DNA from 3 places in the Bhargavaea sp. GQ12 genome. Region 2 is predicted to be linked to each of the others. Evidence: riboswitches for the same ligand, from Rfam matches in the RefSeq annotation. Region 2 holds a riboswitch; each other region holds the start of a gene.
What was found. A riboswitch is a leader RNA that binds a small molecule or an ion and turns the genes downstream of it on or off. The one in region 2 is predicted to bind S-adenosylmethionine.
Positions count from the first base shown of each region.

Region 1: another riboswitch for S-adenosylmethionine. It lies ahead of AC6CHQ_RS11410 (methionine biosynthesis PLP-dependent protein); the one in region 2 lies ahead of AC6CHQ_RS09120 (methionine ABC transporter ATP-binding protein).
Region 3: another riboswitch for S-adenosylmethionine. It lies ahead of ssuE (NADPH-dependent FMN reductase); the one in region 2 lies ahead of AC6CHQ_RS09120 (methionine ABC transporter ATP-binding protein).

Region 1 covers NZ_JCAXEU010000012.1:9,503-19,148, forward strand. The annotation lists gene AC6CHQ_RS11375 (DUF58 domain-containing protein) at 1-657, opposite strand, end outside; gene AC6CHQ_RS11380 (AAA family ATPase) at 654-1,553, opposite strand; gene nadE (NAD(+) synthase) at 1,893-2,720, opposite strand; gene AC6CHQ_RS11390 (nicotinate phosphoribosyltransferase) at 2,751-4,232, opposite strand; gene AC6CHQ_RS11395 (hypothetical protein) at 4,411-5,109, opposite strand; gene AC6CHQ_RS11400 (hypothetical protein) at 5,314-5,493, opposite strand; gene AC6CHQ_RS11405 (NADPH-dependent FMN reductase) at 5,604-6,170, opposite strand; SAM riboswitch class I at 6,386-6,491, shown strand; gene AC6CHQ_RS11410 (methionine biosynthesis PLP-dependent protein) at 6,583-7,710, shown strand; gene AC6CHQ_RS11415 (5-methyltetrahydropteroyltriglutamate--homocysteine S-methyltransferase) at 7,738-8,871, shown strand; gene AC6CHQ_RS11420 (5-methyltetrahydropteroyltriglutamate--homocysteine S-methyltransferase) at 8,923-9,646, shown strand, end outside.
Region 2 covers NZ_JCAXEU010000008.1:47,251-56,896, forward strand. The annotation lists gene sufC (Fe-S cluster assembly ATPase SufC) at 1-414, opposite strand, end outside; gene AC6CHQ_RS09100 (YuzK family famiily protein) at 679-870, opposite strand; gene AC6CHQ_RS09105 (dicarboxylate/amino acid:cation symporter) at 969-2,189, opposite strand; gene AC6CHQ_RS09110 (MetQ/NlpA family ABC transporter substrate-binding protein) at 2,603-3,460, opposite strand; gene AC6CHQ_RS09115 (methionine ABC transporter permease) at 3,507-4,175, opposite strand; gene AC6CHQ_RS09120 (methionine ABC transporter ATP-binding protein) at 4,168-5,193, opposite strand; SAM riboswitch class I at 5,279-5,387, opposite strand; gene AC6CHQ_RS09125 (thioredoxin family protein) at 5,463-5,762, opposite strand; gene AC6CHQ_RS09130 (toprim domain-containing protein) at 5,776-6,114, opposite strand; gene gcvH (glycine cleavage system protein GcvH) at 6,244-6,624, opposite strand; gene AC6CHQ_RS09140 (arsenate reductase family protein) at 6,697-7,053, opposite strand; gene AC6CHQ_RS09145 (acyl-CoA dehydrogenase FadE) at 7,147-8,934, opposite strand; gene AC6CHQ_RS09150 (acetyl-CoA C-acetyltransferase) at 9,032-9,646, opposite strand, start outside.
Region 3 covers NZ_JCAXEU010000018.1:44,665-54,310, reverse strand. The annotation lists gene AC6CHQ_RS13885 (LolA family protein) at 1-21, opposite strand, end outside; gene acpS (holo-ACP synthase) at 80-454, opposite strand; gene AC6CHQ_RS13875 (rhomboid family intramembrane serine protease) at 523-1,134, shown strand; gene AC6CHQ_RS13870 (LLM class flavin-dependent oxidoreductase) at 1,333-2,361, shown strand; SAM riboswitch class I at 2,416-2,526, shown strand; gene ssuE (NADPH-dependent FMN reductase) at 2,690-3,235, shown strand; gene AC6CHQ_RS13860 (LLM class flavin-dependent oxidoreductase) at 3,259-4,638, shown strand; gene AC6CHQ_RS13855 (DinB family protein) at 4,682-5,158, opposite strand; gene AC6CHQ_RS13850 (PH domain-containing protein) at 5,217-6,764, opposite strand; gene AC6CHQ_RS13845 (PH domain-containing protein) at 6,754-7,233, opposite strand; gene cshA (degradosome RNA helicase CshA) at 7,438-8,886, opposite strand; gene AC6CHQ_RS13835 (UDP-N-acetylmuramoyl-tripeptide--D-alanyl-D-alanine ligase) at 9,202-9,646, opposite strand, start outside.

The DNA of each region.
Region 1 (9,646 bases), on a different contig from region 2:
AGCCGGCCAGTGGATCCGGGAAAGCCGATCCCCCGGCTGATAATCCCGGATCCCCGTGGCGACGGACGACTCTTTCACGGAAGCGAATGATGCCGCCGCGCTGCCCCGCTCTTCGGAGGCAGCGGAAGGAACTTCCCGCATGTCGGTCACCTTCGGAAGCACGGTGATGGTCTGGCGCAGCGGGATGAAATGACGTTTCCTCATCCAGCCGAAAAAGTCGGATGCTTCGATCTCGATTCCTTCCAGCACATGTTCCCCGCGCATCAGCGGACCGGTCTCATAGGACCAATCCTTTTTCCTGCGGAATCCCCAAAGAAAAAGAGTGGTCGGCATCGGTAGCTGTGCCGCGCTTCCCGGAATCTCTTTCACAGTCACATAAAGAAGCGGAAACATGAATCGCCGGCCGAAGCGGACAGTTGACCTGAGCGGGCTCCCGTAAGGAATCTCCCGTCGCCCGACTTCCCTCTCCGCAGTAATTGCCCGCAGCGGATAAAAGTAAAGGAAAATACCGTACAGGCCAAACGGCAACACCATATAAAACACCGTCCAGCTGACGACGCCCCCCTGGAACTGTGCATAGGCAAACACCCCGGCCAGAACGGCGAGGATTCCGATGAGGCGGAGCATCGGTCCCGCCTTGCGGAGAAACCGCTTCATCGTGTGCCTGCTCTCCGGACAGGGACCTTTGTTCTCGTGACGATGCGTTCCACCAATTCCTCTGCATCAATTCCCTCATAGCGCACTTCCGGCTGTAGAATCATCCGGTGACTGAACACATACGGGGCGAGATGCTGGACATCATCCGGCAGTACATAATCGCGGCCCTCCAGGAAAGCGAGTGCGCGAGCAGCCCGCATCAGCGCAATCGATCCCCTCGGACTGACACCAAGACGGATGTCAGGGCTTTTCCGCGTGCTTTCGGCCAGATCGACGATATAGCCCTTCACAGTGTCATCCACCGAAACTTCTGCTGCACGGATACGGATATCCCTCAACTCATCCAGTGTAATGACAGGCTGGATCCGGTCAATCGGCGGCTGCTTTTCCGCGCGGCGAAGCACTTCCACTTCATCCTCGCGGACCGGATAACCCATCTTCACCTTCAGGAGGAAGCGGTCAAGTTGCGCCTCCGGAAGCGGATAAGTGCCTTCATGCTCGACCGGGTTCTGTGTCGCCATGACAAAGAACGGGTCCGGGAGCGCAAGCGTACGGCCGTCGACCGTAACGGAAGCTTCTTCCATCCCTTCCAAAAGGGCAGATTGTGTTTTCGGGGACGTCCGGTTGATTTCATCGGCCAGAACAATGTTCCCCATGATCGGGCCGGGACGGAACTGAAACTCCATCTCTTTCGGGCTGTAGATCGAGACGCCGATCACATCAGACGGCAGCAGATCCGGGGTAAACTGAATGCGCTTAAATTCGGCCCCGACCGATCGCGCCAACGCCCGCACCATCATCGTTTTCCCGACGCCGGGGACGTCCTCGAGCAGCACGTGCCCGCCGGCAAGAAGAGCGACCACGCTCAGCTCTGCCACATCACGTTTTCCGATCATCACTTCTTCGATATTTTCAATGACTTTAAGCAGCTTTCCGTGTTCTTCCACTATCGGGTTCCCCCTGTCTCTATCCGGTTTCCCGGCCGGTCTACTGGAAATTATTTATACTGATTTCAGTTTAGAGGAAGGCAGGGCATGGGTCAATCTGAGGGGGCGTTTGACTGGTGGATTCATTGAAATGTTTGGTCTGCCCGGGACGAATGGTGTGTATTAGCGGGCGGCAATGATTGCGAATGACGAGATTGAGAGCCCGAATGACGAAACCGCTCTGTTGAGAGGTAGTCTTTCTACAATCAAAAACCCGCCGGCATCAGCCCGGCGGGTTCCTCTCAAGATTCAGTTTCTCCAGAAGTCATCGTATACCGTGATCGGCAGATGGCGCTTGTGGCGGGAGTTCATGTAATAGGCTTCGAGTTTCTCCTGTGCTTCCGGAGAATTTTTCTTGCCTTCCAGGTAATTGTCGATGTCATCGTACGTCAGGCCAAGGGCGACCTCATCAGGAATGGCCGGACGGTCCTCTTCAAGATCGGCGGTCGGAACCTTATTGTAAAGATGCTCCGGACAGCCGAGCTCCTTGAGCATGGCCCGTCCCTGGCGCTTGTTCAGCCGGAAAAGCGGCACGATGTCAGCTGCGCCGTCGCCGAACTTCGTATAAAAGCCGGTGATCGCCTCCGCCCCGTGGTCAGTGCCGATGACGACCGACTTCTTCATCGCGGCAATGGCGAACTGGGCCTTCATCCGCTCGCGCGCTTTCTCGTTGCCCTTTACGTAATCGGTCAGGGGCACGCCCGCTCCGGCCAAGGCCGCCGCGCTGGCATCGACTGCCGGCTTGATGTTGACCTCATAAGACTCGGACGGCGAAATGAATGCCATCGCATCATCGACGTCTTTCTCGTCGAACTGCTTGCCGTACGGGAGACGGACCGCATGGAACTTGTACCGATCCGTGCTTTCCTCCTCATTCAGCTCGTCCACCGCCATCTGGGCCAGCTTCCCTGCGAGGGTAGAATCCTGACCGCCCGAGATGCCGAGCACGAACCCTTCCAGGAACGGATGGGCGCGGGCATAGTCCTTCATGAAATCGACCGACACGCGGATTTCTTCGCGCGGATCGATTTCCGGCTTCACTTTCAGTTCCCGGATAATCTCTTCCTGCAGTGTCATAATCACTTCCTCCTTCTTTTCAGACAGGGGTCAGTTTTCCGCTCCGTCTGTCTCAAACTCATGGATGCGGTCCTGGACCTCATGGATATTTCGCATTTTATTGTCCCAGCACTTCTGGCTTAGGTCGACCGGATACTCCTCCGGATTGAGCGAGCGCTTGTACTCGTCCCAAAGCAGGTTAAGCTGTCCGTGGGCGAACTCTGTGATTTGCGGCAGTTCCGGGAGGTCATAGACAATATGCCCTTCACGGACAACCTCCTGGTGCAGATTCACCGCTTCAAAATTCGTTACGAATTTCGAGATGAACGTATGGACCGGGTGGAACATCTTGAGGCGGGACTCCTCTTCCGGCTTCTCGTCCCACATCGTGATGTAATCGCCCTCCGCCTTGCCGTTTTCACGGTCGATGATCCGGTAGACTTTCTTGAGGCCCGGCGTCGTCACCTTTTCGGCAGTGGAAGAAATCTTGATGCGGTCTTCCAGGACGCCTTCTTCGTTTTCGATCGCGACAAGCTTGTACACTGCTCCGAGCGCAGGCTGGTCATAGGCGGTGATCAGCTTCGTGCCGATCCCCCACTGATCCACCTTCGCCCCCTGGAGCTGCAGGTTCATGATGGTGTACTCATCGAGGTCGTTCGAGACGATGATTTTCGCATCCTTGAATCCGGCCTCGTCCAGCATGCGGCGGGACTCCTTCGACAGGTAGGCGATGTCGCCGCTGTCGAGACGGATACCGATAAAGTTGATCTTGTCACCGAGCTCTTTTGCCACGCGGATGGCCGTCGGGACCCCGATCTTAAGCGTGTCGTACGTATCAACGAGGAACACGCAATCCTTGTGACGGCGCGCATAAGCGTGGAATGCATCATACTCGCTCTCGTACGCCTGCACCATCGAGTGGGCATGCGTACCGGCGACAGGAATGCCGAACAGTTTGCCCGCCCGGACATTGCTCGTTGCCTCAACCCCGCCGATCACCGCGGCACGTGCACCCCAGATTGCCGCGTCCATCTCCTGGGCACGGCGCGAGCCGAACTCCATGACGACATCATTTTTCACGACCTGCTTGATTCGGCTGGCCTTCGTCGCGATCAGCGTCTGATAGTTCACGATATTGAGAAGCGCAGTCTCGATCAGCTGGGCCTGGATCAGCGGCGCCTCAACACGGATGATCGGCTCGTTGCCGAAGACGAGCTCCCCCTCGACCATCGAGTAGACATCCCCGGTAAACCGCAGATCGGCCAGATACGACAGGAAATCATCCTTGTAGCCGGCATTGTCACGGAGATAAGCCAGATCGCTTTCCGAGAAGCGGAATCCCTTCAAGTATTCCAATACCCGCTCGAGCCCGGCAAACACCGCATAGCCGTTGCCGAACGGCAGCTTTCGGAAATACAGATCGAACACCGCGCGCCGCTCATGGACGCCATCCGCCCAGTACGTCTCGGCCATGTTGATCTGATAAAGGTCTGTATGGAGCATCAGACTGTCGTCTGCATAATTCGTCGACACAAGAATCCCTTCTTCCAAGTTCAGAATTTACACTAACTATACATTAACATGAATATACCCTGCCACACCCGGTAGCAATCAAGGGCGGGTTGTGACGGTTACCGGGAGACGCTGTCGATTGTTAATACAAAAAAGGAGCCCCCGCTTTCGGGAAGGCTCCTCTCATGCATCAGCAATGTTACTGTGCACCATTAACAGGGACATAAGGGTCTTCGCAATCTGGCAGAATGTGGACGATCAGGTACGTGACTACAATCTTATTGTCCGCAAGTCCAAGCGCCTCTGCAATCGGACAGCCTTTGCAGCGGATAGCGAACGAAATTGTACCGCAGAAGTCTGTCGGACAAAGGTCTGTGCCGTAACCGCCCTCACAGAGTTCTTGGATGACGCACGTTGTTCCGGTCGCAGTGAACGGCAGTTCATTATCAGCCGGGCAAGACTCCCAGAAGAACCCGAAAGTCGTGTCCAGACAGATTTTCAGGTACCAGTTGATATAACCGGCCACCGTGCGCGGACCAATCAACACCAGACCTCCGCATCCGCAAGGGTCGTAAACTGATGTTGCGTCCGCCATAGGCGCCTCACCGGCCACCGAATCTCCGCAGCAGATCAGGTACGGATCGTTCCTCAACAGCTTAAACGGTGGAATTTGGTCAGTGTTGACAGAATTCGCCGGCAATTCGAGCGTCGCAAAGTCAAAGACCAGACGGTTGAAGTTGAAACCATTCGTCTGGGTCATTTGTGCCCGAAGCCCTTGAAGGTTGTTCAAGCTTTGTACGTCTCCGGCATTCTTCGCTTCAGCGATTTCCGCATCAAGGCCGCGAAGGACATTCGGCATTTCCTGCTTAAGGATGTTTTGCATTTCTGTTTGGTTCATTTTTCTCACCTCCTCCACTTTTTTTCTCACAAGGTCTTTTCACCTTGCTCTACCAATGTATTCGGGGGCCAAGCATCAGCTCGGGCGAATCTACCGGCGCCCTGCGGTGTTATCGCCCGTTTTGCGCATTCAAAAAGCCGCACGGCGTCAATCGCCCGTGCGGCCTATGGGAGTTTACCCCCTATTTCGGGATCCGGAATGGGTTTATTCCCCTCCCTTGTCCCGCTTTGTGCTTTGTTCAGCCTGCTCGACCTGCCCCTCCGGGCTTTGGTCCGGTTCGAAATCAGGACTCTGTTTGTCCGGCATGCCGGTGAAATCGTTTTTGTCGTCCGGCCCGAGCGCCTGCTCGCTCGCCTTACCTGCGCGATCCTTTTTATCGTTCATGGCAATCTCTCCTTTTCTTTTCTCTCTTTTATGGAGTTTACCCGCAAGCGCATGCACGCAATCAACACCATCAAAAAGCCCATCCGGCAATGCCGGATGGGCGGTTACGATCAGTTGACAGCTGCTGCTGCCTTTTCCTTCTCGTAGAACTTGATGAAGTTGTCCACGACGATGTCGAGGAACGCGAGGGTCCCTTCGTCAGTAAGGTTGCCTGCTTCGTCGATTTTCTCGTGGACGGAGCCGATATACACTTCGTTCTGCGGCAGGATTGCCGGAGCGAGGTTCGGGTTCGACAGAATCTCACGCAGATGCTGCTGGGCACGGACGGAGCCGAGCGCGCCCATCGACGCGCCGACGATGAATGTCGGTTTGTTGTTCAGAACGAGATCGACACGGCTCATCCAGTCGATGGCATTTTTCAGCTGGCCTGGGATGGAGAAGTTGTATTCCGGTACGGCAAAGAGGACCGCGTCGGAATCAGCCACGTCTTTCTTAAAGTCCAAGACATCTTCCGACGGATTGTTTTCAATATCGGTTGCATACGGCTCAAGAGCATTGATGAAGAGCGGCGTGATTTCCAGACGGTCCGCGTAGCGGCTGCGCATGGCTTCGACGACTTTCAGGTTATAGGATGTGGAGCTGGTGCTCCCGATGATTGCTTTGACTTTGATGGTCATGGATGAAACACTCCTTCAGCATAACTGTATTGCCGGAAATGTAGTCTCCGGCTTATCCACAGTTATGTTACACGATTCGACATGTTTCATCCCTCTTCTTGCTCACCGGGACACCTGGAAACTCTTTCAATCTTCATTTTAAAAAAAAGGCTTGCGGGCCGCCCTAAACGGTGATACAGTGAGTCTAATCATTTTTCAAACAATTGAATCAGCAATTCTTATCCAGAGAGACGGAGGGACTGGCCCTTTGATGTCTCAGCAACCTGCCTTAAGGCAAAGGTGCTACTTCCAGCGGATCCAGAAAGATCCGGAAGATAAGAAGACCATCTGTATACAAATACAGAGCCCTCTTCTTATTTGGAGGGCTCTTTTCTTATTCCCTCCCATCTATCAACGAAAGGGTGCCTGCCTAATGACTAGAAAAAAGACCGCCACTCTCCTCGCCCAACTGGGTAACCGGACGGATCCCCGGACGGGAGCGGTGAACCCTCCGATACACCTGTCCACCGCCTATGAGCACCCCGGCCTCGGACAATCGACCGGCTTCGATTACTCCCGCACAAAGAATCCGACCCGCGCCCTTCTCGAAGAAGGCTTTGCAGAACTGGAAGCGGGAGACGCGGCATTTGCCTGCAGCTCCGGCATGGCCGCCATCCGGCTTGTCCTGTCCCTATTCCGCCCGGGCGATGGCATTCTCGCGCCGGAGGACCTATACGGGGGAACGTACCGCCTTCTGGAACAATACCGGAAGCAATACGGCATTCCGGTCGATTACCTGACATTCAGCGATCCCGATGAAGTGAAGCGTGCCATCACGGATACGACGAAGGCGCTGTTCATCGAATCCCCTACAAATCCGCTGATGCAGGAAATCGATATTGAAGTGTACGCCAAAATCGCGAAACAGCATGGTCTCCTGCTGATTGTCGACAACACGTTCTACACGCCGATTCTCCAGAAGCCGATTACACTGGGGGCGGACATCGTCATCCATAGCGCGACCAAGTACATTGGTGGACACAATGATGTACTGGCGGGACTCGTCGTCGCAAAAAGTGAAGCCCTTTGCACACAGCTGGCCGCCCAGCATAACGCGGAAGGAGCGGTTCTTTCGCCGTTCGACTCATGGCTCGTCATCCGGGGGCTGAAAACCCTTCCTCTCCGTATGAAGCAGCATGAACTGAATGCAAAAGAGATTGCCGCCTATCTTACGTCGGAACCCGCGGTGTCGCAGGTCCTTTATCCGGGCCGTGGGGGGATGCTATCGTTCCGTACCGCAGATCCTGCCATCGTCGCCCCACTTCTGGAGGAACTGCAGCTGATCGCCTTCGCCGAAAGCCTGGGAGGCGTCGAAAGCTTTATCACTTACCCATCCACACAGACCCACGCGGATATCCCGCTTGAAGAGCGGACGCGACGCGGTATCGATAACAGCCTCCTACGGTTGTCGATCGGCATCGAGGACGCAGAAGATCTCATTGATGACCTGAAGCAGGCCTTTAGGGTCGCCCTTGCAAAAACCGGACAGCCATCTGCCTGACAAAAACTAATGAAAAGAGGAATCTCTATGACTGCCAACCTTCCAGAAACGAAAACCGTCCGCACCCCATTCAAAGCCGACCATGTCGGCAGCTTTCTCCGACCAGAACGCCTGAAAAATGTCCGTGAACAGTTCAAGGAAGGCTCGATCACCCGCGAGGAACTGGTTCTTGTGGAAGATGAAGAAATCAAAAAGCTCGTCAAAGCGCAGCTTGAAAACGGCCTGACTGCCGTTACAGACGGAGAATTCCGCCGGACATGGTGGCATATGGACTTCCTTCTTGGCCTGGACGGCATCGAGTACACTGAAACCGGCGAAGGCATCCCGTTCAACGGAGTCAAAACGAAAGCCCACGGCTATAAGGTGACCGGCAAGATCGGCTATTCCGGAACTCATCCATTCCTGGACCACTTCCGTAAGCTCCAGGAAATCGCAGGCGAAGGCGTCAAAGTGAAGTATACGATCCCGAGCCCGAACATGCTCTTTTTCCATAGCGGAATCGAAACCGGCCTTTATCAGAACGGCGAGGACTTCTACAAAGACCTCATTCCGGCTTACCGCGCATTCATCAAAGACTTGTATGATGCCGGATGCCGCTACCTTCAGCTGGATGACACGGCATGGTCGCTGTTCTTCTCCGAAGAAAGCCGGGCGCTTGCACGCGCCTTCGGTTCCGACCCGGATCAGCTTGTCCACAAGTTTGCAGAGGCGATCAATGGAGCCATCGATGGCCGGCCGGATGACCTGCTGGTGACGATGCACATCTGCCGAGGCAATTTCCGCTCTTCCTATGCTTCAAGCGGTAGCTACGAAGGCGCGTCCGAAGTGATCTTCAGCAAACTGAACGTCGATGGCCTCTTTCTCGAGTTCGATGACGAGCGCTCCGGAGGTTTTGAACCACTCCGCTTCGTTAACCGTCCTGACCTGACCATCGTACTCGGCCTCGTCACTTCGAAGTTCCCTGAGCTTGAAGATGAAGAACAGATCAAAGCAAGAATCCGCGAGGCGGCCACTTATGTGCCGCTCAGCCAGCTCGCACTCAGCCCGCAGTGCGGGTTTGCATCTACCGAGGAAGGAAACATCCTCACCGAGGAAGAGCAATGGGCGAAGGTCCGGCATGTTGCCAAGATCGCCAAGGACGTATGGGGTCCTGAGGCCTGAACATCGCTTCCCTGAATCACAGACTATCAACCACAGAAAGAAGGAATCATGATGACTACATCCGTTAATAAAACACGTGCACCATTTCGCGCTGATCACGTCGGCAGCTTTCTACGCCCCGAGGCTCTGAAGGAGGCCCGCGTCAAGTTCCAGCAGGGAGAGATTTCCCGAGATGAGCTGACGCGTGTCGAAGACGAAGAGATCCGCCGGCTCGTCGAAGCCCAGAAGACGAACGGGCTCCGCGGCGTCACGGACGGGGAATTCCGCCGAAGCTGGTGGCACCTTGACTTTCTTGCGGGGCTTGACGGCATTGAGTTCCGTGAAGGAGAAAACGGCACGCGCAAGTTCACAGGCGTTGAGGTGCGGCCCGTCGGCATCAAAGTCACGGGGAAAATCGGCTACAGCGGCTACCATCCGTTCATCGACCACTTCAAGAAACTGAAGGAAATTGCCGGTGATGATACAACCGTGAAGTTTACAATCCCTAGCCCGAACCTTGTTTTTGGCCGTGCAGCGCTGGAAACGGATTTCTATGATAAGAAAGAAGATTTCTACCGTGACGTGATCCCGGCATACCACGCGCTGATCCGCGACCTGTACGATGCCGGATGCCGCTACTTGCAGATCGATGACACCGCCTGGACATCTTTCTTCACGGAAGAAGAACGCGACAAGCTCCGTAAAGAAGGTTCCGATCCTGATCAGCTGATCCATCAGTTCGCCGATGCCATCAATGGGGCCATCGCGGATCGCCCGGACGACCTGCTGGTAACAA
Region 2 (9,646 bases):
TGCCATATCCTGATCCATTTCGAGTGTATCCATCTTGCTATCGAGTTCACGGATGAACTTCATAAGCGAGATTTCGTCTCCTTCTTCGCGCTGTGCATTGATCGCGGAGCGGAGGAAGTCGGCATTTGTCACGCCGGAGATTTCACTTGGGTATTGCATTGCGAGGAAGAGACCCGCCTGGGCGCGTTCGTCGACTTCCATTTCAAGTACGTCTTCGCCGTCCAGTGTGACTGTTCCGGCAGTGACTTCGTATTTTGGATGCCCCATGATAGCCGAAGCGAGCGTGGACTTCCCTGTCCCGTTCGGTCCCATGACAGCATGGATTTCATTTGTATTAATAGTCAGGTCGACGCCTTTCAGAATTTCCTTGCCTTCAATTTCGACGTGCAGACCTTTGATTTCGAGAGTAGACATCCGAATACCTCCAGTATGGACGGCAATGCCATCCTTATTTATCATCATTCTAATCTTAACTGAAACTGGGGATGCTTGCAAATCATTTAGACGAGACACATAAGTTGGTCCTGGAATCGCGAAAATCCTGTTATTTAAAGGATTCCAGGCAACTTTGGCCTTCAGTGAAAGTCATTTTCAATTATCGCCTGCCATTGAGAATGGTAATCAGATTGACAAAAGGACCGGCGCTTAAAGCGGCGGTCCTTTAATACGGGTTCATTATTATTCGGTCATTGTCTGGTGATGGCCACCCGTTTCCGGCCTGCTGCCGAAAGATTGGCTGAGGGCGTATTCCCGCTCCCGCTGCTTTTCCACTTCCAGCTGAAGCTTCGGATTCATGCGGTAATCCTCATAGCCGATGCCGTGTGTACTCCGAAAACTTTGTGCCATCCTGTCCGTATACTCGAGCCTCATGGGGTCGATAATGAACCATTCCTTTCGATAATGCCGGCTAATGCCGGTTTGATTTCCCTTCTAGTGTACCCCATCTCCACACTTCAAAACAGGGAAAATCAGACTGTTTTCGTTCCTGCCGCTGCAGGTGAAGAAGCGGCCTCTTCCGAGTTTGCAAAACGGTCTGTGATGATGGCAAGCGCTCCGTCCCCAGTTACGTTCGTCGCCGTACCAAAGCTGTCCTGTGCCATATAGAGAGCGATCATCAGAGCAATCATCGGCTCTGTGAAGCCAAGCATTGAGGACAAAAGGCCTAGCGCCGCCATGACAGCTCCGCCCGGAACGCCGGGTGCTGCGATCATGGTCACGCCGAGAACGGCGATGAATTGCATCATCGGGCCAATTGTGACGGGCGTACCATTCATGAGCATGACACCGATCGCACAGGTTGTCAGCGTGATCGTACTGCCCGACAGATGGATATTGGCGAACAGTGGTACCGTGAAGTCAACAACCTTGTCCGACGCTCCGGTTTTGCGGGCCTGACGGACGGTGACCGGAATGGTCGCCGCGGAAGACTGCGTGCCGAGCGCCGTAAAGTAAGCAGGTGCCATCGTTTTCAAGAGGCGGAACGGATTGCGCTGTGTGAGCGCCCCTGCCGCCGTGTACTGGAGCAGAAGCATGAACAAGTGCATGGCGATGATCAGAACGAACACCATTGCGAAAACCGAAAGGACACTTGCTACCTGTCCGGCGTAAGTCATATTGAGGAAGACGCCAAAGATATGGAACGGCAGCAGCGGGATGATGACACTGCTGATCGTCTTCTCGATCAGATTCTGGAATTCCTCAAACACGCTGATCAATGTCTTGCTTCCGGTCGCAGCCATCCCGATTCCCATCAGAAACGCAAAGATGAGAGAAGTGAGCACGCCCATGATCGGCACGATCTCAAGCTCAAAGAACGCCGAAGCCAGTGCTTCCGACGGGTCGCTGATTCCATCAACAGAAGGAGCGCCGATCAATCCAGGAAGAACGTTGGATGCCACGAAAAACGCCAGGATACCCGCAATGATCGTGGAAGCATAGGCCAGTCCGGTCGAGAGACCCAGCATCTTCGCGGAACCTTTGCCGAGCTTGGCAATGCCGGGTGCAATAAAGCCGATGATGATGAGCGGAACGACGAAGCTTAGAAATCCGCCGAACAGCATATTAAATGTCGCGCCGAGCTCCACGAACCAGAGCCCATACTTTTCCGGGATCTGTGTGAGGATCGCGCCGATGCCGACCGCCAGCGCAATGGCGATGACGATCCGGCCGAGCAGACCGATTTTCTTCATGATGAGTGTTCCCCCTAAAAAGACACTTGTTTTTTTGATGTGACCACTTTATCACATTCCCCCAGCCGTTAGAAGGCTTGGTCACTTATTCAGAATACATTTTCTTGTTAGCGGTTACAACAGGAAAAGACAGGCAGGCAGAACAAAAGCGCAAGCGCCCGTTCAGCAGCGTACAAACTGGAGCCCTTTACAATGAGGTAAAAGAAACACGGTGAGGAACGAACCGATGTTGACTTATCGCAATCGAGAAGGGTGAAGTTTGCCAGTTGCTGGGCGCTGAAGCTGGCCGTGAATGCCGCCTGAATAGCTGTTATCCACAGAGTGACAATTTATAATTTCCTAAGCACTAAAAAAGCCGCCGCGCCGGGATATGTTTTAAATCCCGGCGCGGCGGCCTATTTTGTCCAATTCAATTATTCTCCGTCAACAGGTACGACCGAGCCGCCCCATTCTTCAACGATGAAGTCCTGAATTTCCTTGGAGCGGAGCACTTCGACAAGTGCCTGGATCTCTTCATTTTCTTCGTCACCGCTGCGGACAGCGATCACGTTGACGTAAGGAGATTCGGAGTCCTCGAGTGCGATTGCATCTTCCAGCGGGTTGAGCCCGGCGTCAATCGCATAGTTGGAGTTGATAAGGAGCGCATCCCCTTCATCCTGATTGTAGAGCTGAGGCAGGAAGGATGCTTCATAATCTGCGTCGAACTCGAGGTTTTTCGGATTTTCTACGATATCTTTGACCTCTGCCGCAGTCTTGTCGACTCCCTCATCAAGCTTGATGAGGCCCTGGCTTTCCAGCATGGAAAGGATCCGGCCATGGTCAGCAACCGAGTTGCTCATGAGAATTGTTGCGCCATCCGGCAGATCTTCGAGCGAATCGTGCTTGTTGGAATAGATGCCGATCGGCTCGATATGGATGCCGCCTGCATTCACGAAGTCATAGCCGTGGTCAGCCATCTGAGTTTCAAGATAAGGAATGTGCTGGAAGTAGTTCGCACCAATTTCTTCAGATTCTAGGTCCTCGTTCGGGAGAACATAGTCCTGGTAAGTTTCGATTTCAAGCTCGATACCTTTTTCCTCGAGAAGCGGTTTTGCCTCTTCCAGGATGAGAGCATGCGGAACGTTGGATGCGCCGACAACGAGTTCCTTTGGCTCACCGCCGCCTTCCCCGCCTTCGGATGTTCCTGAAGACGTGTCATCTCCGCCTGCACCGCATGCTGCCAGAGCGAGTGTTCCAGTCGCCAAAAATAGTCCTGCTGCAAATTTCTTCATGATTGTTTCCCCCTTGGGTTTTGTTATTGTTTTTTAATAAAGACTTTTAGCGTTTGTCCGTCCGCTTGACCAGGATATCCCCGATCCACTGGATGGCAAAGACAATGACCAGGATCAGGATCGTGGCGACTATTGTCACGTCGGTCCGGCTTCTCTGAAATCCGTCCAGATAAGCCAGGTTGCCCAGGCCGCCTGCACCGATGATTCCTGCCATCGCCGTATATCCGACAAGCGCAATTGCCGTCACAGTGATGCCGGAGATCAGCGCCGGCATCGATTCCGGAAGAAGCACTTTCCGAATGATGGTCCACGTGGTCGCCCCCATGGAACGCGCAGCCTCAATGACTCCTTTGTCGATCTCCGCAAGTGCGATCTGGACCATCCGTCCGTAAAACGGCGCGGAACCGATGATCAGCGCCGGCAGGGCCGCATTCGGGCCGCGGATCGAACCGAGCAGGAACTTCGTCAGCGGAATCAGCAAAATGATCAGGATAATAAATGGAATCGACCGGAAGATGTTGACGAATGCCGCTGTGATCAGGTTGGACAGCCGGTTCTGATAGATTCCTTTAGGACCTGTCAGGAAAAGCAGGATGCCGAGCACGAGCCCGATCAGGAAAGTGAACAGTGTAGCAACTGCTGTCATGTATAGGGTCTCGAGCGTAGCTTCCCACATCTTGTCCCAGTCAACGTTCGGAAACAGTTGTTCAATCACGGTCGATCACCTCTGTTTCCACGCCTTCCGAGTGAAGGAATTCCACTGCCTCGGTAATCGCTGACTCATCGCCGGCCAGATTCAGGATGATGGACCCGAAAGTCCCGCCATGCGTCTGCGAGACATTGGCCTGCAGGATGTTGACATCGATGTTGAATGTCCGGATGAGCCGGGCAAGTACAGGCTCTCCCGTACGTTCGCCGACAAAGCCCAGACGGATCAATGTGCCGTCCGGGTTTTCCTTGATCAGTTGCCCGATCGCCTGCTTTACATCAGGTGACTCCGTGACCTGTGAGACAAAACGCTTCGTGATCGGCTGCTGCGGCGAGCGGAAGACCTGGAGTACATTCCCCATCTCGACGACCCGGCCTGCCTCCATGACCGCCACCCGGTGACAGATTTTCCGGATGACGTGCATTTCATGCGTAATCAGCACAATCGTGAGGTTCAGCCGCTTATTGATATCTGTGAGAAGGTCCAGGATCGAATCGGTCGTCTCCGGGTCGAGTGCGGAGGTGGCTTCGTCGCAGAGCAGTACATCCGGATCATTGGCCAGCGCGCGGGCAATCCCGACACGCTGTTTCTGTCCGCCAGAGAGTTCGGACGGATAGGCGTCCTCTCTGCCCTCAAGGCCGACGAGCCGGATCAGCTCCCGTACTTTCGGCTCCCGATCCACTTTTTTCACCCCTGCAATTTCCAGAGGGAATGCAATGTTCTCCGCAACCGTACGGGACCATAGCAGATTGAAGTGCTGAAAAATCATACTCACCTTCTGGCGGGCCTTCCTCAGATCCGCCCCGGAGACCGAGGACATTTTCATGCCGTTTACAGTCACGTTGCCGCTCGTCGGCTTTTCAAGGCCATTCAGCATACGGATCAGTGTGCTTTTACCTGCACCGCTGTAGCCGATGATGCCGAATATCTCCCCTTCACGGATTTCAAGATCCACCGCATCGACCGCGGTGAGTGTCCGGTTGGAAAGCCGGAACTGTTTGGTTATCTGTTCTAACTTAATCATTTGGTCACCTCTGTAATAAAAAAGACCTGTCTGCGGGCAGGCAGACAGGTCGCGCAGCCGTTCCGTCTCAGGTCCGGCGCATTTCCTCTCATCTGCCAAAGCGCTTGCGCTTTGAGTGATTTGGCACCATTTCACGTTTCCGTGACGGTTGCCGGGCTTCATCGGGCACTTCCCTCCGCCGCTCTCAATAAGAGTTTCCGTATTCGTTTAGGTTCATCCGTCTGTAGGATGACTGATGGATGAAACTATATCATAGCGCCTGATTGGCGTCAACTTAATTTTTCATAGAGATATGGGACCGACTGGAAAGCATATATCTTCTCCACTTCCCTGCCCTCTTTTGCAACCAGAAGGCACGGAACGCTCTCCACAACATACTTGGCGGCAACTTCTTCATGATAGTTGAGGTCGGCCTTGCCCAGTTTGACTTCCGGAAGGAGTTTTTCCACGACCTCCATCATCCTCGACGCCACCTGGCACGTCCCGCAAAGCGGTGTATAGAGGTAAAAAGCGGCCGTGGCCGGGCTTTTCGATGCTTCTTCAAATTGTTGCAGATTCCATTCTTCCAAACATGCTCATCCTTTACAGCAGAAATTCGGTCTTGATTTCGATGTTTGCCGACAGGAGCTCTTCCGCGAGCACACGGAGCGGCGTTGTCGCCACCTCCCGGTATACGCGGTCCGTATACAAATGCCGGGCTTCCGGATACTCTCTCCTGAGTAGCGCCCGCAACTTTTCACCGGAACGGTCGGCATCGAAAAACGCGTAGATATCCGCACCTTCGTACGGTTCGAGAAGTTCTTCGATCCTGGTCGGGCTTGCCGTTCCGTTCGTGCAGATAATATCCACCGGTTCATCCAGTAGCCGGGAAATCCGTTTCCTGTCTGAGCTGCCTTCGACGATAATTACTTTGTCGTTCATCCTGATCCCTCCACGAGCACACCGTGTGATTCAGGACTCATCCGGTTAAGGCTTCGGCTCCGGACGGGGTCCTTCTCTATTAGAAGATGCAAAAAACGCCGGAAGATGCCGGCGTTTCCTGCATGCAGGTCAGCCCTGCGTCATTTGATCGTATTGTTCAGCAGACATAAGCTTATCGATTTCCGAAGAATCAGACGGTTCAACAACGACCATCCACGCCTTTTCGTAAGGCGATTCGTTGACGAACTCAGGGCTATCCTCGAGATCTTCGTTCACTTCAACGACAGTGCCGCTGATCGGTGCATACAGTTCGGATACCGTCTTGACCGACTCAACGCTTCCGAAAGGCTCGTCCGCCTTGATTTCGTCGCCAACTTCAGGCAGTTCGACGAATACGATATCGCCGAGTTCAGCTTGCGCAAAATGTGTGATACCGATCCGGGCCTTGCCGTCTTCAGTCTTGACCCATTCGTGTTCTTCAGAGTAGCGAAGTTCTGTTGGTGTGCTCATTCTGACCCCTCCAGGAATTAGTTATCCATCCATCTCAGTTTGCCATACAGCGGCAGGAAACTCAATAGTCGCTTAATTCCATACGGATTCAAAATCCGCTTCCCGGAATCCGACGGTCGCTTTTTCACCGTCAAAGACGATCGGACGCTTGATCAGCATCCCGTCAGAGGCGAGAAGACTGATCTGCTCATCCTCAGACATCCCGGGAAGGCGGTCTTTGAGACCGCCTTCCCGATAGACTTTCCCGCTTGTGTTAAAGAATTTCTTTAGCTCGAGGCCGCTTGCAGCAATAATTTCCCGGAGCTGTTTTTCGGACGGTGGCGCGTCCTTGATATCGATTTCATCATAGTCCACCCCATGCTCATCCAGCCACTTTTTTGCCTTCCGGCAGGTGGTGCACTTCGGATATCCATAATATGTGATCGCCATTCCCTTGCCTCCCTGCTTCTGCTCATGGGACAAGTATAACAAAAAGCAAGCCCGTTCTGCTTGATGCAGGCCGGGCTTGTAAGAATAACCGGTTCAGACTGTGTATTTAAGGGCTTCGTTCAGCTTGTCTGCCGCTTCACGCTTCAGAGGAATAAGGTTCTTCGGCGTGTAGCGGGTGAGTTTGCGAAGAGCGGACAGCATCATGCGCTGGTTGTCGCCTTCAACGGAAGCGATAAGAACTTCCTTCGCTTCCTGTTCGATGCGCTGCATCGCTTCCTGGCAGAAGACTTCTGTGTAAAGGACCTTCTGGCGGGATTTCTCCTCACCATCTCGGCGGACCGCTTTTTCGGAGCGGAGCAGCGCGGATTCCATCGCGAAGATATCGTTTGCGATGTTGGCAATGTTGACGAGGACTTCCTGCTCGTCTTCAAGCTTCGTGCCAAAGCGCTGTGCAGCCATGCCTGCCGCGAGAAGGCCGATTTTCTTCGCATTCTTCACGAGGATTTTCTCTTGCGCGAGTGCTTCGTCGCCCGGCTCTTCCGGCATCATCATGAGCAGCTCTTCCTGAAGGGACTGGGCTTTCTGGAGAAGCGGCAGTTCACCCTTCATCGCTTTCTTGAGGAAAGTGCCCGGCACAAGAAGGCGGTTGATTTCATTCGTCCCCTCGAAGATCCGGTTGATGCGGGAATCCCGGTACGCACGCTCGACTTCATATTCCTGCATATAGCCGTAGCCGCCGTGGAGCTGGACCGCTTCGTCAACGACATGGTCGAGTGTTTCGGAACCGACGACTTTGTTGATCGAGCATTCGATGGCGTATTCAGCGATGGCCTCTGCGATTTTGCGGCCGTCTTTCTGCTCTTCTTCACTCATCTGTCCCATGCGGTCGTCAAAGTAGCCGACCGTGCGGTAGATGAGACTCTCGGTCGCATACAGTTCGGAAGCAAGCGTCGCGATCTTTTCTTTCGTGAGGTTAAAGGAGGCAATGCTGCGCTTGAACTGCTGGCGCTCATTCGTGTATTTGATGGCCAGTTCAAGTGCCCGCTTGGAACCGCCCACGCCGCCGACACCGAGCTTGTAGCGTCCGATGTTGAGAATGTTGAACGCGATCACATGGCCGCGCCCTTTTTCGCCGAGCAGGTTTTCGACCGGCACTTCCGCATCCTCGAGGATAAGTGTTCGGGTGGAGGAAGACTTGATTCCCATCTTCTTTTCTTCTGCCCCGACGGATACACCCGGATAATCTTTCTCGACGATGAACGCGGTGAAATGCTCGCTGTCGATCTTGGCATACACGACAAAGACATCCGCGAATCCGGAGTTCGTGATCCACTGCTTTTCACCGTTCAGGATGTAATGAGTGCCCGCTTCGTTCAGCTTTGCAGTTGTACGCGCACCTAGGGCGTCCGAACCGGAACCCGGCTCTGTCAGCGCATAAGCGAAGATTTTCTCCGCGGTGACGGAAGGCGGAAGGTACTTCTGTTTTTGTTCTTCGTTACCGAAGAGGACAATCGGAAGTGTTCCGATGCCGACATGCGCCCCGTGAGTGATGGAGAAGCCGCCCGCGACGGACATTTTTTCTGTGATGAGGGCCGAAGAAATCTTGTCGAGGCCAAACCCGTCGTATGCCTCAGGAATGTCCGCTCCCAGAAGACCGAGCTCACCTGCAGATTTCAGAAGCCGCACGGAGTTTTCAAATTCATGGTTTTCAAGCTTGTCGATGACCGGGAGAACTTCGTTCTTAACATACTCTTCCGTCGTCTTGGCGATCATTTTGTGCTCTTCCGTGAAGTCCTCCGGAGTGAACACCTGATCCGCGTCGATGTCCTCAATGAGGAATGCGCCGCCTTTGACGAGCACCTTGCCTTTAGTTTCAGCCATATTCGTTTCCTCCTTGTTTTTTGTTTTATGAGAGTGGGGTTTTCCCACTTTTGAATTAAATGCCTGTCGGGCCTGGACAGCCGCCCTCCGCACTTACTTACAACATTTCGAATACGCCGGCGGCTCCCATGCCTCCGCCGATGCACATTGTGACGACGCCGAACTGTTCGTTGCGGCGCTTGAGCTCGTTCATGAGCTTGAGCGTCAGGATGGCTCCTGTCGCGCCGAGCGGGTGGCCGAGAGCGATGGCCCCGCCGTTGACGTTGACGATCTCTTCATTCAGGCCAAGGTGGCGCATGACCTGAAGCGACTGCGAAGCAAATGCCTCGTTGAGCTCCCAAAGGTTGATGTCTTCAATGGACAGTCCCGCGAGTTTCAGCGCTTTCGGCACAGCTTCGATCGGTCCGATGCCCATCACTTCAGGCGGAACGCCGCCGACCGCAAACGACCGGAACTTGGCGATCGGTTTCAGCCCTTCCGCTTCCGCCTTTTCGCGGTCCATGATCAGAACCATTCCCGCTCCGTCCGATGTCTGGGAAGCATTGCCCGCAGTGACCGATCCCTTCACATTGAACGCCGGGCGCAACTTGCCGAGGGTTTCCATGTTCGTGCCTTCCCTTACGCCTTCGTCCATATCGAAGATGAAGGTCTCTTCCTTCAGTTTGCCATCCGGCCCGACTGTGCGCCGGATCACTTCGACCGGCACGATTTC
Region 3 (9,646 bases), on a different contig from region 2:
TGCGAATATCCGGCTCCGCAATTCCTTCACCCTTTCTCATTTCGCTCCTGTGGAACATCCTATGAGAGAGGGGCCGGGTTTATTCGGACAGGGCTGCCGGGAATCCGGTCAGGATCACTTGGGCGGCTGCATATTCACGCGAATGCGTGATCGAGACAAAACCAGGCGCCGGATTGCCCCTGAAATACAGCATTGGCCTGCCGCCTTCGCCGGAAAGCACACTGATGTCGGAAAACGCGCACGACGCGCCAATTCCGGTGCCGAGCGCTTTTGCAAATGCTTCCTTGGCGGCAAACCGCCCGGCAAGATATTCGGTCCGGCGGGTGCCGCCGAGCTGATCATATCGCTCCAATTCTTCCTTGCTCAGGATCCTCTCCCGGAAGCGGTCGCTGCGGCCGTCCGCCTGCCTGATCCTGTCCATTTCCACTATATCAAGCCCAATTCCCGTGATCATCCGTTCTCCCCGCTTTCTGGACCGCGCCAAACGCGGTATACTGTTCTTATGTAAATTGAGGTGAAACCATGTTTATCAGAAGAGAAAGCTTCTCCGAGTACATCCGGCTTTATCCGGTCGTCTCGGCGCTGATCGCGATCAACGTGATCATCTACATCCTGACCATCCTGCCCGGCATCGGCGACCTGATCATGTTCCATGGAATGGGCATCAACCGGCTGATCGCTGACGGCGACTGGTGGCGCTTTATCACACCGATGTTCCTGCACGCCGGACTCATGCATGTCCTGTTCAATATGTTCGCCCTGTTCCTGTTCGGCCCGGAGCTTGAGCGGATTGCAGGCAAGATCCGGTTCCTGAACCTGTTTTTCCTGGCCGGCCTATTCGGCAATGTCGCATCCTATTTTCTGCATGACGGCTCTTACGCCTATGTCGGCGCAAGTGGTGCCATCTACGGAATCTTCGGCGCGTTCGGCGCATTTGTGTACCATACGAAGGGCGCATTCCCGCAAATCCGCCAGATCATCCTGCCGATCATCGTCATCAGCGTGATCATGACGTTCCTGACACCGAACATCAACATCACCGCCCACCTGACCGGCCTGGCAGTCGGCTTCCTCGTCGGCTTCAGCTACTTCCAACCGAAGAATATCACAAGCTGGCGCAAGAAGCGCCGCTAAAGTACCCCAAGCCCTGCTCCCGCAGGGCTTTTTTGATGTGGTTCTGCTAAGGTACCTTCCCGCCTGCGAAAAATTCAACCTACCCTAAAACCTACTAATCAGGTAGAGTTATAAGGGTATTAGAATTCAGTGTGCACTGACACCTGCCTGCCACCAAACATTCAGGCATTTGAAATCACCATATTGGAGGGGTTCTTCATGAGCTATCAACTTGGCATATTAGATCAAAGCCCGGTTTTTCCGGGGGCGTCCGCAGAGCACGCCCTGCAGCAGACAGTGCAACTGGCCCAACAGGCGGAAAAATGGGGGTATAGCCGGTTCTGGGTGTCCGAGCATCATCACTCCCAGGACGTAGCCGGTTCATCACCTGAGGTGCTGGTCTCCCATCTGCTGGCCAAAACAGAGTCCATCCGCATCGGGTCCGGAGGCGTCATGCTCCAGCACTACAGTCCTTTTAAAGTCGCTGAAAACTTCCATCTGATGTCCGCGCTTGCTCCTGGAAGGGTCGACCTCGGTATAGGAAAGGCACCCGGCGGCCTTCCCCTCTCCACGAAGGCCCTGCAATTTGGGACGGTCAACGACGGGACAGACTTTGCCGAATGGCTGGCCCATCTGATGCAACTGATCCGGGATGAAGTACCGGAAGCTCATCCGCTGGCCGGCATCCAGGCCACCCCTCTCCCGTCCAAACGGCCTGATGTCCATCTTCTTGGTGCAAGCCCGGATAGCGCCCGGCTCGCGGCAAGACTGGGAATCGGATTTGTATTCGCTTTGTTCATCAACAACAATCGCACCGTGCTGGAAAAATCAGCCGCCGCGTACCGGGAACTTCATCCCGGCGGAACATTCATCGCTGCCGCCCATGTGCTGGCAGCGCCGACGCAGGCAGAAGCTGAAAATCTGGCAGGTGATTACAAAATCATCAAAGTGCATCTGCAGAACGGCCGTTCATTCACGCTGACATCCACCGAAGCGGCTCATTCGTTCGGCAGACAGGCAGGTGTTCCCTATGAAGTCGAAGAGCTGAAGGCAGACATCATCGCAGGGACACCCGACTATGTGCATCAGCAACTGGCGCAGCTCCATGAGGCTTACCGGATAGATGAATTCATCCTGCACACAGCGCTGCCGAAAGTAGCTGAACGCGCCCGCTCCTTCCGGCTGCTGGGTCCGCATCTTATTCCGGCAAGTGACAGCTCTACAGAAAAGTCTGAAATTTATCGTTGACAATGCCGAAAGCTTTGCTATACTGTTCATCAAGCTGAAAAATTCATAATTTTTTTCTTATCAAGAGAGGTGGAGGGACTTGGCCCTGCGAAGCCTCAGCAACCAGCAAACTCCGGTTTGTATGGTGCTAACTCCGGAAGGACAGATCTGTCCTGAAGATGAGAAAACAGTCAGGCAGGCGTAATTGTATTCTGCCCAGGCTCTTCTCTCATTCTTGAATGGGAAAAGGGCCTTTTCCTATTCTTCATCCTTTCCGGAACCTTTCAGCGGAATCCGTCAATCCAACCCCATCCGCCAAATGACCTCATTAAAGAAAGGATGAATATCCATGACCGAAATTGTCATCATCTCCGGCAGTCCGAGTGCCGCTTCCCGCTCGGACCGAGTACTCGGCTACATCGGAGGGCTGCTTGAAGACAAGGGGTTCATCGTCACCCACCTGAGCGTGCGGGACATTCCCGCCGAAGCCCTCTTTACAGCAGACTTCAGCCACCCGTCCGTCACGGGCGCCGCAGCGAGCATCCGGGAAGCGCAGGGGGTCGTCGTCGGCTCCCCTGTCTACAAAGCCGCTTATTCAGGAGTCCTTAAGGCGTTTATCGACCTTCTGCCTCAAGATGTGCTGGAATCCACCCCCGTCCTTCCGCTCATGACCGGCGGCAGCCCCGGGCATCTGCTGGCACTCGACTATGCCCTCAAGCCGCTCCTTTCCACGCTGAAGGGGCATGCCCTAAAAGGGATTTACCTGACGGATGATGTGATCGACAAGAATCTCGACATCCCTGTGCTTGACGGAGACTGCCTCAGCCGCCTTGAGAAACAGACGGCCTATTTTGCGGAACTGATCCGAAGGCAGCACAGCCGAACCCATGCCTGAGCCAGAATGAAAGGATGATGACCATGACCAAAAAACGTATTTACCTGAATGCGTTCGAGATGAACACAGCGGGTCACCAGTCTCCCGGCCTCTGGGCGCATCCCGATGACCAGTCCCACCGGTACAAGGACTGCGACTACTGGATCGAGCTTGCACGCATCCTCGAGGAGACCCGCTATGATGCTGTGTTCCTTGCAGATGTACTTGGTACGTACGATGTCTATGGCGGTTCCCGCGAAGCAGCGGTGCGACAAGGTGCACAGTCGCCGGTCAACGACCCGAGCCTCGTCGTCCCCCTCATGGCGGCTGTCACGAATCATCTCGGCTTTGGTGTCACTGCCTCCGTCAGCCACGAGCATCCGTACACGTTCGCCCGCCGAATCTCGACACTCGATCACCTGACAAAGGGACGTGTCGGCTGGAACATCGTCACATCCTACCTGAAGAGCGCCGCCCTCAACATGGGTCTGGACGAACAGGTTTCCCACGACGAGCGCTACGACATCGCGGAAGAATACTTGGAAGTGTGCTACAAACTGTGGGAAAGCAGCTGGGAAGATGATGCCGTGAAAGTCGACAAGGAAAACCGTGTGTATTCGGATCCTTCCAAAGTCCACGATATCGGCCATCACGGCAAATACTTCAAGGTGCCGGGCGCCCATCTGTCGGAACCGTCCCCTCAGCGTACACCGGTGCTGTTCCAGGCTGGCGCGTCGCCAAAGGGCCGTTCATTCGCAGGAAGGCACACTGAACTCGCCTTTATCGGAGCACCAACGAAAAACGCGGCCAAACAGACCGTCACGAGGCTCCGGGAAGCGGCAGCTGAAGCCGGACGTGATCCGGAAGAGATCAAGATCCTGACACTGGTCACACCGGTCATCGGGCGGACCGAGCAAGAAGCCCGTGAGAAGTACGATGAGTACCAGTCCTACATCTCCGATGAAGGCGCACTTGCCCTGTTCGGCGGCTGGACGGGCGTCGACCTGTCAGGCGCCGACCTTGATGCCGGCGTCGAATACGTCGAAAATGACGCGATCCGCTCCACGCTCGAGACATTCACGAAAATCGATCCGGAACGCAACTGGACAATCCGTGAGATCATCAAATCGATTGGCGTCGGCGGCATGGGCACCGCAATCGTCGGCACGCCGGAGCAGGTTGCGGACGTGCTCGAGGCGTGGGCCGACGAGACCGGCGTCGACGGATTCAACATCGCCTATGCCCTTGCGCATAGGACCTTCAAGGAATTCGGCGAATGGGTCATCCCGATCCTCCAGGCACGCGGCCGTGTACCTAAAGATTACGGGGGCACCTCCTTGCGCGACAACCTGTTCGGCAATGGCAACCGCCTCCCCGCCCGTCATCCAGGAAAGCAGTTCAGCCGGAAACCGGAAACCGTCTGAACAGGAAAAATCCCGTGCCGCTTTGCGGTCCGGGATTTTTCTGTCACTCAGCGGCACGGATCAGTTTCCTCATCTGCCTGATTGTCTCCAGATGAAGGGCTTCATGGTAAAACGAGAACAGCAGTGTTTCGCCGGTCATGCGGAATGTGAGGCCCATGCGGTTCGTGAACGGTTCCGGAAGCGGCTCGTCCAGGCGGCCTGCCCGCAGCTTTTGAAGACGCTCCGTCTGGGTGTCCAGTTCCTCCCTGATCTCGATCAGAGACGGGGGCTCACTCTTCCAATCAGACGGCTTCGTGCCCGCAGCAAAGTACTCCGGGTATTTCGCAGCCAGCTCCATCTCTTCGCCTGCCACTTCCAGGGCGAGCCGCTCCTGGATAAACAGGATATGCCCAAAATTCCAGTGGATATTGTTGCTGAACCCGTCTGGAATAATGCCCGCAATTTCCTCGGGTGTTTCGTCCAAGCATTTCAGCGTCATCTCACGGACCGTCTGCATATGGCGAAATATAAGCTCTTCCAACCCGACCCCTCCTGTCAGAAAAGGGCCTCCCGGCTCGGGGAGGCCCGTCTGTATGAACTTATTCGCCTTCGGCGGCAGGAGTTCCTTCAACGGAAGCCGGTGTCTGCGCCCGATTTCTCGGGTCGTACCAATCCATCAGCAGGTCCGCATCCGCCTCATCGATATGGCGGATGGGTGCTTTGCTGGGCATGACGCCAGACTTGAATGCTGCCGTGACAGTCGCGACATTCCTCCGCCTCTGGAAGATGGTCTGATGCTCCTGCATCGATTGGACCCGCTTCCTGAACACATAGACCGTGTGCAGCGTAAAATCACGCCACCGGACGGTCAGCTGGCGATCCCTTACAGCCCAGCCCGCAGAGCGGTGCTGCCAGAGTCCGAGCAGGATAATCAGCGGGATGATGAGCAGCGCAAGCAGGCCATACGGGAACAGGAAGTACCCTGAAGCGGCCGTCAGCGGAATTACCCAAATAAAGTCGAGCCTGTAATAGAACGGACGGGATTTCACAGGAATCCTCTTTAGTTCTCCAGATGTTTCAATATCGGGGAAAAGCTCCGAAAGAAGCCCGTTGACTTCCCGCTTCTTCACGAGCGGGAACAGCCCGATTGCCGCGCCTCCCTCTTTCGCGCTCCCTCCGGCGCTATGCACCTTGACCGATACATAGCCGAGAAGTTTCTGGAACGGGTTCTCGCTCACCCGCACCGCCTGGATGCGCTTCAGCGGTACGGTGACCCGTTTTTTCTCCAGGAGCCCTCTTGAGATGAACAGGTCATCCCCGTCAAACGAGACAGTGAATCCGTAAAATCCGAGGTACGTCCAGGCGACAGACAGGACCCAGCCGACGAGCATCACCGCAAGGACCGCCACGGCGACCATGAACACGCCAAACCGGATAAACGCGACCACTTCGTCATAGATCACGTCAAACGGCAGGATGTCGGCGAACTGCGACAGGAAAATCGCGATCCCGGAGAAGATGATGCCGATCCTTCCCGAGAACGTCGCCAGAAGGAAAATTTCCTTGCGTCCCATCCGGAAAAGGACTTTCGCTTCTTCCTCCGGTTCTTCTGCCGGAAGGACGGCGACCGCTTCTGTCCCATCCTCCTGCACTTCCTGCAAGCCTGCACGGCGGCGTTTCGCCTCGGAGATGACCGAGCTCACACGATCCGCCTCCGCACGGGTCACCGCCGTCAGGTCCGCCTCCGCCCCTTCCAGGACGGACGAGTTGCCCGCAGTCTCGATCTTCACCTTGACGAGCCCGAACGGCCGGTGGAAGATCCCTTCCGTGTAATCGACACTCTGAATCCGTTCAAACGGGATATAGCGCTTTTTCTTTACAAACAGCCCGTGCTCGATCCGGAGTTCCCCGTCTTCGAACCAGTAGACGAACCGTTTCCATTTGACGAAGCCGGCAACCGCAGTAAACACGACAAATGCACCAAAAATCAGGATGGTCAGATTATCCAGCCAGAAATTCCCCGACCGTTCCCGTCCAATGCCGTTCGCCACAACGATGACGAGGAGCGGAATGATCGCTTCCTTCAGCGTCTTCAGAAGCTCGATGACAGCAGTGACCCAGTGCAGCCTGTTCTTCTCAGACATCATCTTCCGCCACCCTCGCGAGCACGGAGATCCGGCTCCTCAGCTCGTCGGCCTCTTCCATCTGGAGCGCCGGGATTTCGTGATTGGTCGCGGCCGTCGATACGGTAATGCCGGAGAGGGCATATTTCCTGAGGATCGGGCCCTGGCTCGTGTCGACATGCTGTACCCGGACCATCGGCACGAGCGTCCTCTTTACGATGAACAGCCCATGCTGCAGCTCGATTTCCGTTTCCCTCACTTCGTACCTCCAACGCTGCCATCGGATCTTCGGAAACAGGAAAATCAGCAGATACGCCGCAATCACGGAAACCGCCCCCGACACGATATAAATCCAGATCGGGCCTTCAAATATGTATGCCAGTACACTAGCCGCAATCGCCGGGACAAGGACAATCAGCGTATAGAAGATCCCATGGATCCTCCAGACGGTGAGCCCCTTCTCGGATATGCGGTTCGCCGGTTCTCTTCTCATCCGGTTCACCCCTTCTATGACTTCTTTCTATTGTATACGGAAAGGCTTGGGAAACGTTTCATAAATTTAATCATAAAGGGTTGAGACTTTGCAAGGCGGCACTTTGCCAGTTTCAGAGACCCTTTCGCAAACTCATTCATCACTTTCGCCAGAACGCAAAAAAACCCGGAAAGCCTGAACGGCTTTCCGGGTTCTTTAATGTTCTTATCGGTTGCGCGGGCGTCCGCCTGGGCGGCGTCCGTCACGGCGACGGCTGCTGTCGCGGTTGTAGCCGCCACTTCTGCCGGAGCCACTGCGGCCCTTGTAACCGCCGCCGCGGTTTCCACCACGGAACGGAAGCGGTTTTTCTTCGGTGATTTTGACTGGTGTGCCGTCCGGCTCGCGAGTAAGCGATTTGATCGCTGCTGCGATGAGGTCAATGGCATCGTTATCCTGCAGCATTTCTTCTGCGAGGATGCGATAGTCGTTGAGCTCGTTTTTCTCGACGAGTTCCTTCAGCTGGCTGACGGCAAGCTTTTGCTGGCCGGCCAGCGCTTCGTCCTCGGATGGCGGACGAAGTGGCGTCATGCGCTTTTTCGTTGTTTCCTCAACCGTGCGGAGGTAACCCATCTCACGCGGTGTGACGAATGTGACTGCAACCCCGCTCTTGCCTGCACGGCCGGTACGGCCGATGCGGTGGACATAGCTTTCAGGGTCCTGTGGAATGTCGAAGTTGTAGACGTGTGTGACGCCCGAGATATCAAGGCCACGTGCAGCAACGTCAGTCGCAACGAGGATATCGATCTTGCCTTCTTTGAACTGGCGTAGGACCGACAGGCGCTTTGCCTGTGTCAGGTCGCCGTGGATGCCTTCTGCGAGGTATCCGCGGAGGTTGAGTGCTTGTGCCACTTCATCGACGCGGCGCTTTGTGCGGCCGAAGATGATTGCGAGTTCAGGCGTGTGAACGTTCAGCAGGCGTGTGAGGGCATCGAACTTTTCGCGTTCCTGCGCTTTCACGAAGAACTGCTCGATGTTCTCGACCGTCATCTCCTTCGCCTTGACGCGAACTTCTGCAGGCGAGTGCATGTAGCTGTCCGCGATTTTGCGGATCGGGCCAGGCATCGTTGCGGAGAAGAGAAGCGTCTGGCGCTCGGACGGGACGTTCTCGAGGATCGCATTGATGTCCTCGATAAAGCCCATGTTCAGCATTTCATCAGCTTCGTCAAGGACGAGCGTTTCGACGCCGTGAAGCTTCATCGTTCCGCGCTTGATGTGGTCGAGGATCCGGCCTGGCGTACCGACGACGATCTGCGGACGGTTGCGCAGCGCGCGGATCTGGCGGCCGATTTCCTGTCCGCCGTAGACGGAGAGGATGCGTGCGCGCTTGCCGTAGCCGATTCGGTAGATCTCTTCAGAGACCTGAATCGCAAGTTCACGCGTCGGTGCGATGATCAGAGCCTGGATGTCCGGGTTCTGTGTATCGATCTTCTCGATGATCGGAACGCCGAATGCGGTCGTCTTGCCCGTACCTGTCTGTGCCTGGCCGATAACGTCCTTGCCGCCGAGAGCGAGCGGAATCGTTTCTTCCTGGATTGCTGTCGCCTCTTCAAACCCCATGCGTTCGAGTGAAAGCTGTGTAGTGTCGCTGATGTTCAGTTCAGAAAACTTTGTCAAATGTGTCAATCTCCTTATCCTTCATGTGATCATTGGATCCATTTTCAAATGAAGTCCGGCATGCCGTGCCGTTTCGGAGTTTTTCAGTGTTGTCCGCCGTTCCGTCCTGGCGGGCAGTGCGCTCGAAAAGTTCCGGTTGCTGCCGGGCGGTCCGACCGGAGAGGAACACGCCCTTCAACCGAACCGTTTCAAAAAAAACAACTCTTCCTCAATATGCGAAGAGTTCCCGTTCAAATGTATCCAATAGTTAGCAGTATAACACGGCACGGCTCTTCTTGCAATGAAACCGGCGCGGGCAAGTGCCCGCGGGTTCATTTATAGATTGTCCGCAAGCTCACCGATGATACGCTCCAATGCCATCCCTCGCGAGCCTTTCAGCAAAATCAGCGGAGCATGTTCCAGCCGCTCATGCAATTTGGCAGTGATCGGATACAGGTCTTCTCCGCTCCAGACAAGCCGGTCCGCCGGGAACTTCCCTTCCAGCTTCCGGTACAGGTGCTCCATCCTCGGCCCGAAAAGACATACCCCGTCAAAGTCTGCAGGATCCAGCTCTCCCTCAAGCCCTTCATGCGCCGGCACTTCCAAAACACCGAGCTCGAGCATATCGCCAAGGACTGCCCACTTTTCGTCACGGAGCTTCGAGTCCCGCACAAATCCAAGTGCAGCACGCACGGAAGTAGGCGCCGCATTATAGGCATCGTTGATGAAAAGCGATCCATGCGGCCCTTCCACTGTCTGCATGCGCATGCCGGTCAGCTCG